DNA from 3 places in the Variovorax cryoconiti genome. Region 2 is predicted to be linked to each of the others. Evidence: predicted binding sites of a transcription regulator. Region 2 holds the regulator's gene; each other region holds the start of a gene.
The links. The regulator LexA, encoded in region 2, represses DNA repair genes until DNA is damaged. The targets are predictions, from matches to a motif close to ACTGTATNNNNATACAGT.

Region 1: recA (recombinase RecA) is a predicted target of LexA. The motif match lies at 1,015-1,032, and genes of this name have one in related genera.
Region 3: ACSFA2_RS19515 (DNA topoisomerase IV subunit B) is a predicted target of LexA. The motif match lies at 1,241-1,258, and genes of this name have one in related genera.

Annotation. Positions count from the first base shown of each region.
Region 1 covers NZ_JBPJZI010000003.1:95,937-98,134, reverse strand. Annotated here, with positions in the region: gene recA (recombinase RecA) at 1-951, opposite strand, end outside; gene ACSFA2_RS09605 (MarR family winged helix-turn-helix transcriptional regulator) at 1,098-1,580, shown strand; gene ACSFA2_RS09600 (response regulator) at 1,699-2,198, shown strand, end outside.
Region 2 covers NZ_JBPJZI010000005.1:397,065-399,262, reverse strand. Annotated here, with positions in the region: gene ACSFA2_RS15710 (asparaginase) at 1-831, opposite strand, end outside; gene lexA (transcriptional repressor LexA) at 902-1,576, shown strand; gene ACSFA2_RS15700 (hypothetical protein) at 1,688-2,050, shown strand; gene ACSFA2_RS15695 (D-2-hydroxyacid dehydrogenase family protein) at 2,172-2,198, shown strand, end outside.
Region 3 covers NZ_JBPJZI010000008.1:233,836-236,033, reverse strand. Annotated here, with positions in the region: gene ACSFA2_RS19520 (MFS transporter) at 1-1,134, opposite strand, end outside; gene ACSFA2_RS19515 (DNA topoisomerase IV subunit B) at 1,292-2,198, shown strand, end outside.

The sequences.
Region 1 (2,198 bases), on a different contig from region 2:
TGCGTTGTCGCGGCCCTGGCCGATCTTCTCGTTGTTGTAGGCGTACCAGGCGCCCGACTTGTCGAGGATCTTGGCGGTCACGCCCATGTCGATGATCTCGCCCTCGCGGCTGATGCCTTCGCCGAACAGGATGTCGAACTCGGCCGTCTTGAACGGCGGCGACACCTTGTTCTTCACGACCTTCACCTTGGTTTCGTTGCCGATCGCCTCGTCGCCCTTCTTGATGGTGCCGATGCGGCGGATGTCCAGGCGCACCGAGGCGTAGAACTTCAGCGCATTGCCGCCGGTGGTGGTTTCGGGCGAACCGAACATCACGCCGATCTTCATGCGGATCTGGTTGATGAAGATGACCATGCAGTTGGTCTTCTTGATGGTGGCGGTGAGCTTGCGCAGCGCCTGACTCATCAGGCGGGCCTGCAGGCCGGGCAGCGAGTCGCCCATTTCGCCTTCGATTTCGGCCTTGGGGGTGAGCGCGGCGACCGAGTCGATCACGATCAGGTCGACGGCGCCCGAGCGCACCAGGGAGTCGACGATCTCGAGCGCCTGCTCGCCGGTGTCGGGCTGGCTGATCAGGAGGTCGGACAGGTTGACGCCGAGCTTCTGGGCGTACTGCACGTCGAGCGCGTGTTCGGCGTCGACGAAGGCGCAAGTGCCGGCCTGCTTCTGCATTTCGGCGATGACCTGCAGCGTGAGCGTGGTCTTGCCCGAGGATTCCGGGCCGTAGATCTCGATGACCCGGCCGCGCGGCAGGCCGCCGACGCCCAGCGCGATGTCCAGACCGAGCGAGCCGGTCGACACCACCTGCACGTCTTCCAGCGCTTCGCCTTCGCCCAGCCGCATGATCGTGCCCTTGCCGAACTGTTTTTCGATCTGTGCAAGCGCGGCCTGCAGAGCCTTGGCCTTTTCGCTGCCGGCGACCGAAATGCTGCTGCCCTTGACGAGTGCGTCCATGAGAAAACTCCTTGAATATCAACGGGTTGTGTTGGAAATCATCCCGCTGCTTTTAACCACAGGCCTGGATGCTTGAACAGTAGTGTAGCGGTGCGTACTTTCAAGTAAACCCGATTTATAGTCAGTTTGCTTTACCATTTGGCGCCATGGTCGAGCCCCTGTTTCCCACCGATCCCGACGCCTGGCGCCAGACCCACCTGGGCCGCCTGCTGGGCCACGCGATGCGCCGCTTCGACGAGCGCGTGCTCGCGCTGATGGCGCACGACGCCGACGTGCCGCTGGCGCTGTCGAACCTGGCGGCGCGGGCGCAGGTCAGCGCGGCGCACATCCACATCACGCGTCACCTGTCGCGCGGCGGCTCGCGCCTGACCGAGCTGGCCGAGCGCGCCGGCATGACCAAGCAGGCGATGGGCACGCTGGTCGACCAGTGCGAGGCCTGGGGCCTGGTCACGCGCGAGCCCGACCCGCTGGACGCGCGGGCGCGGCGGGTGCGCTTCACGGCCGACGGGCTCGCGTGGCTGGAAGCCTTCCGCCAGGCGGTGGCACAGGCCGAAGGCGAGTTCCGTGCGAGCGTGGGCGACGAGGTCGCGACGGTGGTCACCCTGGGGCTGGAGGCCTACGCGGGTTGACGGGGGTTTGCACCGAGACCTGCGCCAGAACAAGCGCGGCCGCCGGTGCGGCCCCTAGAATTCGCCGCGGAGACAAACAAAGGCGCGACACACGCGCCCCACAAGCCGGAGGTGGCTCATGCGGATCCTCATTGCAGAAGATGACCAGGTGCTGGCCGACGCCCTGCTGCGCAGCCTGCGAACCTCGGGGGCGGCGGTGGACCGCGTGGCCACCGGCACGCAGGCCGACGCCGCGCTGATGACCAACAGCGAATTCGACCTGCTGATCCTCGACCTCGGCCTGCCCAACATGCACGGCCTGGAGATCCTCAAGCGCCTGCGCGCTCGTGGCTCGCAACTGCCGGTGCTGGTGCTGACTGCCGCCGACAGCGTGGAAGAACGCGTCAAGGGCCTGGACCACGGCGCCGACGACTACATGGCCAAGCCCTTCTCGCTGCAGGAACTCGAAGCCCGCGTGCGCGCGCTCACACGCCGCGGCATGGGCGGCACCAGCAACGCCATCAAGCACGGCCCGCTGGTGTACGACCAGGCCGGCCGCGTGGCCACCATCGACGGCAAGATGATCGAGCTGTCGGCGCGCGAGCTCGGCCTGCTCGAGGTGCTGCTGCAGCGCGCCGG
Region 2 (2,198 bases):
CAGGGCCGCGGCCTCGATCGCGTGGTGCACCGTGCCGTTGCCCGTTGCCGCCAGCACGAGGCCGTCGACCGCATGGGCAGCGCCGGACCGCCGGGCCTGCACGAGCGCATCGATCAGCAGCCCCTGCGCGCCTGCGTGGCTGGTCAGGATCTCGACCCGGGGCCATGCGAAGGGTTCGGTCGCGATGACGGCGTCGAGGCGCGCTGCGGCAGCGCTCTCCAACGCGGGCCAGGCACGGAGGGGGCGAAGGGCGCCCTCTTCCATATAGCCCAGCGGCCCGGCGTCGCCCGAATCGAAGGCGTCCAGGCGGTAGGTGTGCACCTTCTGCACGTCGAGCGACCGATGGACGGCACCGGCGCACACCACCGTCACGCCCGTCGCGCCCGGCCAGGCCGCGAGGCCGATCGCGTCGCGCAGGTTCTGCGGGCCGTCGGGCACCAGCGCACTCGCCGGCCGCATCGCGCAGGTGAGCACCACCGGCTTGGTCGGGCTCAGCACGGACTGCAGGAAGAACGCGGTCTCCTCCAGCGTGTCGGTGCCGTGCGTGATCACGAGGCCGCAAACATCGTCGCGCGCCAGCGACTCGGCGCAGCGGGCCACGAGCGCCTGCCAGACCTCGAAGTCCATGTCCTTGCTGTCGAGCTGGGCGACCTGCTCGGCCCACACCGGCAAGCCCGGGGGCAGATCGAGCCCCTGCAGCAGGACGTCGACGCCGACCTCGCCGGCCGTGTAGCCGACGTTGTCGGACGCGGACGCCGCCCGACCGGCGATCGTGCCGCCCGTGCCCAGAACGAGCACGCCACGCGCACCCGAGACGCTTTTGTTCACCATCTATTGCAAAGTCCGGAAAACTGTTTAAAAATACAGGTACTGGATATCCAACCAGCACCAAGGAGTTCACATGCAGTTCGCCGTCAAGCTTACCGCCCGTCAGCAGCAGATTCTGGACCTGATCCGCAGCACCATCGCGCAGACCGGTGCGCCGCCGACGCGCGCCGAAATCGCGGCCGAACTGGGCTTCAAGTCGGCCAATGCAGCGGAGGAACACCTGCAGGCGCTGGCACGCAAGGGCGCGATCGAACTGCTCAGCGGCACGTCCCGCGGCATTCGGCTCAAGGGCGATGCGTTGCGTTCGCTCAACGAGTCGCGCGACAACCAGTTCTCGCTTTCGCTGCCGGGCATGGCCCAACTGGCGTTGCCGCTGGTGGGCCGCGTGGCAGCCGGTTCGCCCATCCTCGCGCAGGAGCATGTGGACCAGACCTACTACGTCGAGAACACCTTGTTCCAGCATCAGCCCGACTACCTGCTCAAGGTGCGCGGCATGTCGATGCGCGATGCCGGCATCATGGACGGCGACCTGCTTGCCGTTCAGTCCACCAAGGAAGCGCGCAACGGCCAGATCGTGGTCGCGCGCCTGGGCGACGAAGTGACCGTCAAGCGCCTCAAGCGCAACAAGCAGGTGATCGAGCTGCATGCCGAGAACCCCGACTACCCGACCATCGTGGTTCAGCCCGGCGAGCCCTTCGAGATCGAAGGCCTGGCCGTCGGGCTGATCCGCAACACCATGCTGATGTAACGCATCGCAAGGGCTGCGACAGGTGGCGGGCGTATGGCAATCAGGCCATCACCCTGGCGCAGTCCCATCAAGCAATCCTGCCTGTGTTCAACCTCTGACCTTGGAGTTCGCATGGGAATCGTTCTGCTCACTTTCGTCGATCTGCTCACCCCGCTGCAGTCGCTCGCCCACCGCTGGATGCCGGAGCGCCGCGTGCGCCGCGACGTCAGTTTCGACGCCCACGCCGACCTGCGCTATGTGGCCGTGCGGCCAGCCTGCGCGCAGCGCGCTGGCACCACCACCCCGGGGCACGCGCATCCACCGGTGGCGGCGCGGCCGCTGCGCGTGGTCCGCACGGTCGACGCGCAACAGCCGGACCGGCGCGCCGGCCGTGTCGTGATCTCCGGCCGGATGGCAGACGTGTGTGCCGAACTCGACCGCCTCGCGGCACTCGAGGCGGCCGACACCGTGCGCGGCGGGCGTCCGCTGCACTGACCCGCATTCGGGCACGCTCGCCTGCACGTGTGCTGCGCAGAGGCCTTGACCTCTGGCGCGATGCGCGCACCGTAGCGCGCCCCTGAGAGCTTTCGCGTGACGCGAGGCACAATGGCACGCCATGAACATTGTGATCCTCGACGACTAC
Region 3 (2,198 bases), on a different contig from region 2:
GTACCAGACGACGTCGTAGCTGCCGGTGCGGTCGTACAGGAAGCCGCCCAGCCACACGCCCAGGAACGAGCCGACCTGGTGGCCCAGGAAGACGAAGCCGCTGAGCATCGACAGGTGGGCCACGCCGAAGATCTGCGCGATCAGCGCGTTGGTCGCCGGCACGGTCGACAACCAGAGGAAGCCGATCACCGCCGCGAAGACGTAGACCGACAGCGGCGACAGCGGCACGATCAGGAACAGCGAGATGGCGATGGCGCGCCCGAAGTAGATGGATGCCAGGATCTTCCGCTTGGACAGCCGCTGCCCGAGCGTGCCGGCCGCGTAGCTGCCGAACACGTTGAACAGACCGATCAGCGCCAGCGCGTAGCTGGCCACTTCGGGCGACAGGCCCTTGTCCTTGAGGTAGCTGGGCATGTGCACGCCGATGAAGACCACCTGGAAGCCGCAGACGAAGTAGCCGGCCATCAGCAGGCCGAAGCTGGGGTACTTGAAGGCCTCGATCACAGCCTGGACGATGCTCTGCTCGCGCCGGGCGCCGAGCGTGGCCACGCGCGCTGGTTCGCGCAGCCCGAAGGCCAGCGGCACGATCAGCAGCACCACCGCGGCCAACGCCAGCAGGGCGGTGTGCCAGCCCAGGCGGGCGATCAACTGGCCCTCGATCGGCACCATCAGGAACTGGCCGAAGGAGCCGGCGGCCGCCGCCACGCCCATCGCCCACGAGCGCCGCGCCGCGGGGATCTGCCGCCCGATCACGCCGTAGATCACGGCGTAGGTCGTGCCCGCCTGCGCCGCGCCGATCAGCACGCCGGCGGTCAGCGCGAAGAGCAGCGGCGTCGGCGACAGCGCCATGCCGGCCAGCCCCAGCGCATAGCAGGCCGCGCCGATCAGCAACACGCGGAAGGCGCCGAGCTTGTCGGCCAGCATGCCGGCGAACACGCCCATCACGCCCCAGGAGAGGTTCTGGATGGCAATGGCCAGCGAGAAGGTCTGGCGCGTCCAGCCCTGCTCCTGGGTGATCGGCTGCAGCCACAGGCCGAAGCCGTGCCGGATGCCCATGGACAGGGTGACGATCATGGCGCCACAGATCAGGACCTGCTTGAGCGACAAGGGTGGGGCGGGGGTGGACGCAGACATCCGGCGACTGTAGCCAATCGGCCCGGCCGCTGTCGTTACCCGGGCGACTGGCATTCTTGATATTTCGTCCGGTTGGCGATGCGGTGGGCGCATCGATCGGCCGGGTACTGTATGAGCATCCAGTCCTGTGACGCGCGGATCACTACAATCCGCCCCCATGGCGACTTCCCCCAAGACTCTCCCCGAATATTCCGAAGGCTCGATCCGCGTCCTCAAGGGCCTCGAGCCGGTCAAGCAGCGTCCGGGCATGTACACCCGGACCGACAACCCCCTGCACATCATTCAGGAAGTGCTCGACAACGCCGCCGACGAGGCGCTGGCCGGGTACGGCAAGAAGATCAAGGTCATCCTGCACACCGACAGCTCGGTCAGCATCGAGGACGACGGCCGCGGCATCCCCTTCGGCCTGCATCCCGAGGAAAAAGCGCCCGTCGTCGAACTCGTGTTCACCCGCCTGCACGCTGGCGGCAAGTTCGACAAGGGCTCGGGCGGCGCCTACAGCTTCTCGGGCGGCCTGCACGGCGTGGGCGTGTCGGTGACCAATGCGCTGTCGAAGCGGCTCGAGGTCGTTTCGCACCGCGAGGGCTCGGTGGCCCAGCTGGCCTTCTCGGCCGGCGACGTGATCGAGCCGCTGCAGATCCGCCCGCAAACTGGCGGCGACCGAAAGCAGGGCACCACGGTGCGCGCCTGGCCCGACGCCAAGTACTTCGAAGTGGCGACGCTGCCGATGCACGAGCTGACGCACCTGTTGCGCAGCAAGGCCGTGCTGATGCCCGGCGTGAGCGTCACGCTGGTTAACGAAAAGAGCGGCGACGCGCAGACCTGGCTCTACAAGGGCGGCCTGCGCGACTACCTGATGCAGACGCTCAACGGCGAGCCGGTCATCCCGTTGTTCGAAGGCGCCGGCCATGCCGACAGGAACGCCGACAACTTTGCCGAAGGCGAGGGCGCCGACTGGTGCGTGGCCTTCACCGAAGACGGCCAGCCGGTGCGCGAGAGCTACGTCAACCTGATTCCCACCAGCGCCGGCGGGACGCACGAAAGCGGCCTGCGCGACGGCCTGT